DNA from 2 places in the Devosia chinhatensis genome. Region 2 is predicted to be linked to the other one. Evidence: predicted binding sites of a transcription regulator. Region 2 holds the regulator's gene; the other holds the start of a gene.

Region 1 (3,412 bases), on a different contig from region 2:
AATACCCCGCAGCGGGCCCCCGGTCCTGCTCGACGGCAGCTTGGCGTCGATCTCGGCGGCAGGCTTAGTCACTATGATCCTATCCGGACCGGCGCTTACTCGCCGGACGCCGCTTCCAGCTTTTCCTTGGCGATGCGGGCGGTGGCGAAAGCCTTGTGCTCTTCGCCCACGGCGCTTCCGGACTTGAGGACGGCACCGGCGGCGTCCTGCACTTCCCAGTGCCAGTTGGTGTTGGGACCGACGCCGCCTTTGCGACGCAGCTTGATCTGAAGGGAGGATTGTTCGCTCATGGGATGCCTTATGGCTTAGTCTTGAGGACGGGGGAAGAGGGTGAATGCATTTGCCGGTCTATGCCTATGGAGGGCAACGCGACCGCCTTCCATACGAAAATGAATATCGAACCGCCGAATATCGCCAATTCTGAATGGCGCGAGGGCGCGCTACATTGGCGCCATCCAAAGCCGAGACGAGACATGCAGACCAAAATCGAGATCAAAGCCGCGACAGGGTCCGTCCGCTCGCTGCTGCGGGCCGAAGGCCTGGCTCTGTTCATCGCGGCCACACTCCTCTACTTGATGACAGGCGGCGTCTGGTGGATCTTTGCGCTCCTGATCTTTGCCCCCGACCTGTCGTTTCTCGGCTATGCCGGCGGCAACAGGGTGGGCGCGGCGATCTACAACGCAGCGCATAGCTATATCGTGCCGGTCGCACTGGGTCTGGCAGGCGTGCTGCTGGAAAACCAGCTTCTCCAGCATCTGGCGCTGATCCATCTCGCCCATATCGGGCTCGACCGCGCACTGGGCTACGGGCTCAAATATGCCAGCGGGTTCAAGGACACCCATCTCGGTGAACTGGCACGCCGCCGCATCCCCTGACGCGCGACAATCTGAGCGAGCCGGGCCTGACGCTCAAACCTGGCTCACATCGATCCTGATGCGGTCGCCGCCAAAGGTCAGCAGATCGCGGATGGGCTCGAAAACGCCTTCGGCATAGGGGTAATACCAGGCCTCGTCGACGCCATCGGCGGTGAGGGTCTTGATGGTGTAGAAATGAGCCGCACCCGGCCCGTCATCGGTTCGGGTCGTGTCCGAGGCCTCGAGAATTTGCGGATGCACGTCTTCGAGCGGCACGAAGACCATGGGCGGATGCCCCTGTCGCTCCATGCTCAGAGCGCGAATGGAGCTGGCGATTTCGGCGTCGTCGAAATAGATGTGGACCCGGCCGTCCACTTTGACGATGCGTGCCTCAAGTTCCCTGCGATCCATACCGATACCTCGTCCTTCTGGTGCTTTTGTTCCCAACCTAACGCATGAGAAAAAACTTCGGTTCACGCGCCTTGACTCTTCGCAGGCCCGCTCCCTATATCCGCACAGCCTTTGGCACTCACCAATCGGGAGTGCTAACAGGTCCTGATTTCTGCATTAGAAATGATGCCAAGAGGAGCAATCATGGGCTTTCGTCCCCTGCATGACCGCGTGGTCGTCCGTCGCGTCGACAGTGAAGAAAAGACCAAGGGCGGGATCATCATCCCCGACACCGCCAAGGAAAAGCCCTCCGAGGGTGTGATCGTTTCCGTGGGCCCCGGCGCCCGCGACGAAAACGGCAAGATCAATGCGCTGGACGTCAAGGCCGGCGATCGCGTGCTCTTCGGCAAGTGGAGCGGCACCGAGGTCAAGCTGAACGGCGAAGACCTGATCATCATGAAGGAAAGCGACATCATGGGCGTGATCGAGGCCTGATCGGCTTCCGCACCTTCGTCGTCCCCTCAACCAGATAGACAATTCAAGGAGCCATAAATGGCCGCCAAGGAAGTCAAGTTCTCGACCGATGCCCGCGAAAAGATGCTGCGCGGCGTCAATATCCTCGCCAATGCGGTGAAGGTCACCCTCGGCCCCAAGGGTCGCAACGTCGTTATCGAAAAGTCGTTCGGCGCTCCGCGCATCACCAAGGACGGCGTGTCGGTTGCCAAGGAAATCGAACTGGAAGACAAGTTCGAGAACCTGGGCGCACAGCTGCTGCGTTCGGTCGCCTCCAAGACCAACGACGTTGCCGGTGACGGCACCACCACCGCGACCGTTCTCGGTCAGGCCATTGTCGTCGAAGGCGTCAAGGCCGTCGCCGCCGGCTTCAACCCGATGGACCTCAAGCGCGGTATCGACCTGGCCGTTGCCGACGTGATCGAGAGCCTCAAGGGCTCGGCCAAGAAGATCACCTCGTCGTCGGAAGTCTCGCAGGTCGGCACCATTTCGGCCAATGGCGAGACCGCCATCGGTGAAATGATCGCCGAAGCCATGCAGAAGGTCGGCAACGAGGGTGTGATCACCGTCGAGGAAGCCAAGACCGCCGAGACCGAACTCGACGTCGTCGAAGGCATGCAGTTCGACCGCGGGTACCTCTCGCCCTACTTCGTGACCAATGCCGAAAAGATGACGGCAACGCTCGAAGACCCCTATATCCTGCTGCACGAAAAGAAGCTCTCGAACCTGCAGGCCATCCTGCCGATCCTTGAAGCTGTCGTTCAGTCGCAGCGCCCGCTGCTGATCATCGCCGAAGACGTCGATGGCGAAGCCCTGCCGACCCTGGTCGTCAACCGCCTGCGCGCCGGCCTCAAGGTCGCTGCCGTCAAGGCTCCGGGCTTCGGTGATCGCCGAAAGGCCATGCTCGAAGACATCGCCGTCCTCACCGGCGGCCAGGTGATCTCCGAAGATCTCGGCATCAAGCTCGAGAACGTGACCCTCGACATGCTCGGCACTGCCAAGCGCGTTGAAATCACCAAGGAAAACACCACGATCGTCGACGGTGCCGGCACGGCGGACGAGATCCAGGCCCGCGTCGGCCAGATCAAGGCCCAGATCGAGGAGACCACCTCGGACTACGACCGCGAAAAGCTGCAGGAACGTCTGGCCAAGCTGGCCGGTGGCGTTGCCGTGATCCGCGTCGGCGGCTCCACCGAAGTGGAAGTCAAGGAACGCAAGGACCGCGTCGATGACGCGCTCAACGCAACCCGCGCTGCCGTCGAAGAAGGCATCGTTCCGGGCGGTGGCGTTGCCCTGCTCCGCGCTTCGGCCAATATCAAGGCCAAGGGCGCCAATGCCGACCAGGAAGCCGGTATCGCGATCGTGCGTCGCGCCCTGCAGTCCCCGGTCCGCACCATTGCCAACAATGCCGGCGCCGAAGGCTCGGTCGTTGTCGACAAGATCCTCGAGAACCCGGCTCCCTCGTTCGGCTACAATGCCGCCACGGGTGAATATGGCGACCTGGTCGCCACCGGTGTGATCGATCCGGTCAAGGTGGTTCGCACCGCCCTGGAAGACGCCGCTTCGGTTGCATCGCTGCTGATCACCACCGAGGCTACCATCGTCGAGGCCCCCAAGGCCGAAGCTCCGGCAATGCCGGGCGGCGGCGGCATGGG
Region 2 (3,412 bases):
AAGGTGGCGCTGCCGCGCGGGTCGTGCACCACTTGCCTCTCCCCGGGGGGAGAGGTCGACCGCGAAGCCGGCGGGTGAGGGGGCCATTTTCCGGAACAGCATCATGCGCCCAAAGCTGCCTTCTGCATGGCGCTCAGGTCGCCGATGCCCTGTTCGGCTAGGGTCATAAGGCTTTCGAGTTCCGCGCGCGAAAAGGGCGCGCCCTCGGCGGTGCCCTGGATTTCCACGAACTTGCCCGAGCCGGTCATGACGAAATTGGCGTCGGTCTCGGCCTCGACGTCCTCGAGGTAATCGAGATCGAGCACGGGCGTGCCGCGATAGATGCCGCAGGAGACGGCGGCGACGCTGTCGCGCAGCACCTGCCCCTTGGTGAGCTTGCGCTCTTCCATCCATTTGATGGCATCTGCCAGAGCCACATAGGCGCCGGTGATCGAGGCGGTGCGGGTGCCGCCATCGGCTTCGAGCACGTCGCAGTCGAGCGTGACCTGAACTTCGCCCAGAGCCTCGAGATCGACCACGGCGCGCAGGGACCGGCCGATCAGGCGCTGGATTTCCTGGGTGCGGCCGGACTGCTTGCCGGCAGTCGCCTCGCGGCGGGTGCGCGAGCCGGTGGCGCGGGGCAGCATGCCATATTCGGCGGTGACCCAGCCCTTGCCCTTGCCGCGCAGCCAGCCGGGAACCGAAGTCTCGACCGAGGCGGTGCACAGGACCCTGGTATTGCCGTAGGCGACGATGCACGAGCCTTCGGCCTTCATGGCGACGTTTCGATCAAGGGTCACTGCCCGCATATCGGAGGGCTGACGGCCGGAAGGGCGCATATCGGGTCCAGTCTCTGGTGGCGTTAACCGCGTCTTAACCCTCATCGGACCCGCCCACAAGCGCCCGGCGCTTGGCGGCTGGGGAGGAAGGGCTTAAATGAAGGGCCAAGGTTAAAGCGGACGATTTTAGTCAAACCCAGATGACCAGACCTGCAGAAGACTTTCTCTCGGTGCTCAATTCCCGCAGCCAGGACATCTTTCGGCGGCTGGTGGAGCGCTATCTCGATACCGGGCTGCCGGTGGGATCGCGCGATCTCAGCCGGCTGCTGCAGGTGGAGCTGTCGCCCGCATCGGTGCGCAATGTCATGGCCGACCTCGAGGACCTGGGCCTGATCGCGGCGCCCCATACTTCGGCAGGACGCGCGCCGACCCAGCAGGGCCTGCGCTTTTTCGTCGACGCCATGCTCGAAGTGGGCGCGGTGGACGAAAGCGAGCGCAGCCAGATTTCCCGCCATATCGAGGGCAGCGCCGGCCAGGGCAAGGTCGAGGATTTCCTGACCGAGGCATCTTCGCTGCTGTCCGGCCTCAGCCAGGGCGCCGGGGTGGTCATCGCGGCCAAGGCCGACATGGTGCTCAAGCATATCGAATTCGTGCGGCTCGATGCCGCCAGGGCCATGGCGATCCTGGTTGGCGAGGACGGGCAGGTGGAAAACCGCATTCTCGACCTGCCCCCGGGCCTGACTGCCAGCGCCCTCAGCCAGGCCGGCAATTACCTGGCCCATTACGTGGTGGGGCGGACGCTTTCGGAAGCGCGCAAGGCGCTCAACGACCGCCGGGCCGAGCAGCGCGCCGAACTGGACGAGCTGACACAGCGCCTGGTGGATGCCGGCATCGCCACGCTCACCGATCCGAAGGGCAATGGCGCGCCCACCGTCATCGTACGGGGACGAGCCAACCTCATCAACGACGCCATGGCCAGCGACGAGCTGATGCGCATGCGTCAATTGTTCGACGCGCTGGAAAGCAAGGACGGGCTCCTCGACCTGCTGGGCGATGCCGAGCGGGCGCAGGGCGTGCGCATCTTCATCGGCTCGGAAAACAAGCTGTTCTCGCTTTCGGGCTCATCGGTCATCCTCAGCCCCTACAAGGACGCCAATGACCGGATCGTGGGCGTATTGGGGGTGATCGGGCCGACCCGGCTCAATTACGCGCGCATCGTGCCGGTGGTCGACTACACCGCCAACGTCATCTCGGCGATGATGGCGCGCAAGCGCTGACGGCCTTATGCGTGACCAGATGATGCTTGCATGACCCTGGTGCCGAGAGCAATTTTGCATTCCGCGCGGCGATACGCTTGAATTGAGCCCCGCCTTGGCCGATATGGCAGGCAACAGAGTTCACCTTTCACGGAAGAAGACGACATGAGCGACGAAAACGCCGCCCAGGGCGACATGCCGGAAATCGAAGTGCCGGTCACCGAAACGCCAGAGGTCGATCCGGTCGAGGCCCTTGCGGCCGAAAATGCCGAGCTCAAGGACAAGCTGCTGCGCACGGTCGCGGAGATGGAAAACCTGCGCAAGCGCACCGAGCGGGACGTCAGCGATACGCGCTCCTATGCGATTGCCGGCTTTGCCCGCGACATGCTGAGCGCCACGGACGCACTGAGCCGGGCGCTGGTGGTCATTCCTGCGGAAACGCGCGAGACCGCCGAAGGCACGCTCAAGAGCCTGATCGAGGGCATCGAGCTGGCCGAACGGGAAACCCAGCGCCTGCTCGCCAAGCATGGCGTCAAGCGCATCGAGGCAGCCGGGCAGAAATTCGATCCGCACAAGCACCAGGCCATGTTCGAAGTGCCGAACCCCGAGGTTCCCGAGGGCACGGTGGTGCAGGTGGTGCAGGAAGGCTTTGCCATCGGCGAGCGCGTGCTGCGCCCGGCCATGGTGGGCGTCGCCAAGGGCGGCAGCGCCAGCGCTGCGCCGGCTCCCGAGGCCGGTGACGACGGCGTCGACAAGAGCGCGTGAGCGCCTAGCAACGGGTTTGAAGGGGCGCCGGCAGGCGCCCTTTTCTATTGCCCCGCCATTCGAGCATAGCTCTCATGGCGTTTCTCGCTAAAAATCGTTCCAATGGAGCGATTTAGCCTGCGGCACGCGAGCTAGCCCAATATTTCCCGGCTCTGGATGCGCTCTATGCCAGCCTCTTCCATATCGGCCCAGGCCCGGGCCAGCGAGCCGTCGGAATCGATGGCGCGGGTCGCATCCTCGATCACCGTGACGTCGAAGCCGCCGGCGGCGCCGTCCAGGGCCGTCCAGGCGACGCAGAAATCGGTGGCGAGGCCCACGACGAAAATCCGGCCGAGATCGCGCTCGCCCAGATAGCCGGCAAGCCCGGTCAGCGTCTGCCGGTCGGCTTCCTGGAAACCGGAATAGGAATCGATGGCGCGATTATAGCCCTTGCGGATGACGAGCTGGGCATGGGGGATGTCGAGATCGGCAGAGATTTCGGCGCCATGACTGTTCCACACGCAATGGTCGGGCCAGAGGACCTGGGTGCCGTAATCGAGGTCGATGGTGTCGAAGGGGGCTTTGCCGGGATGCTGGCTGGCAAACGAGACGTGATCGGAGGGATGCCAGTCCTGGGTCAGCACCACATGGGTG

What was found. The regulator HrcA, encoded in region 2, represses chaperone genes, less so after heat shock. The targets are predictions, from matches to a motif close to GTTAGCACTCNCNNNNNGNGAGTGCTAAC.
Region 1: VE26_RS01080 (co-chaperone GroES) is a predicted target of HrcA. The motif match lies at 1,376-1,404, and genes of this name have one in related genera.

The regions. Positions count from the first base shown of each region.
Region 1 is NZ_JZEY01000054.1:187,917-191,328, reverse strand. It holds gene VE26_RS01100 (DMT family transporter) at 1-75, opposite strand, end outside; gene VE26_RS18450 (hypothetical protein) at 96-290, opposite strand; gene VE26_RS01090 (DUF4260 domain-containing protein) at 474-875, shown strand; gene VE26_RS16925 (DUF427 domain-containing protein) at 909-1,265, opposite strand; gene VE26_RS01080 (co-chaperone GroES) at 1,449-1,739, shown strand; gene groL (chaperonin GroEL) at 1,797-3,412, shown strand, end outside.
Region 2 is NZ_JZEY01000061.1:835,612-839,023, reverse strand. It holds gene rph (ribonuclease PH) at 102-818, opposite strand; gene hrcA (heat-inducible transcriptional repressor HrcA) at 959-2,035, shown strand; gene grpE (nucleotide exchange factor GrpE) at 2,180-2,779, shown strand; gene pncA (bifunctional nicotinamidase/pyrazinamidase) at 2,911-3,412, opposite strand, start outside.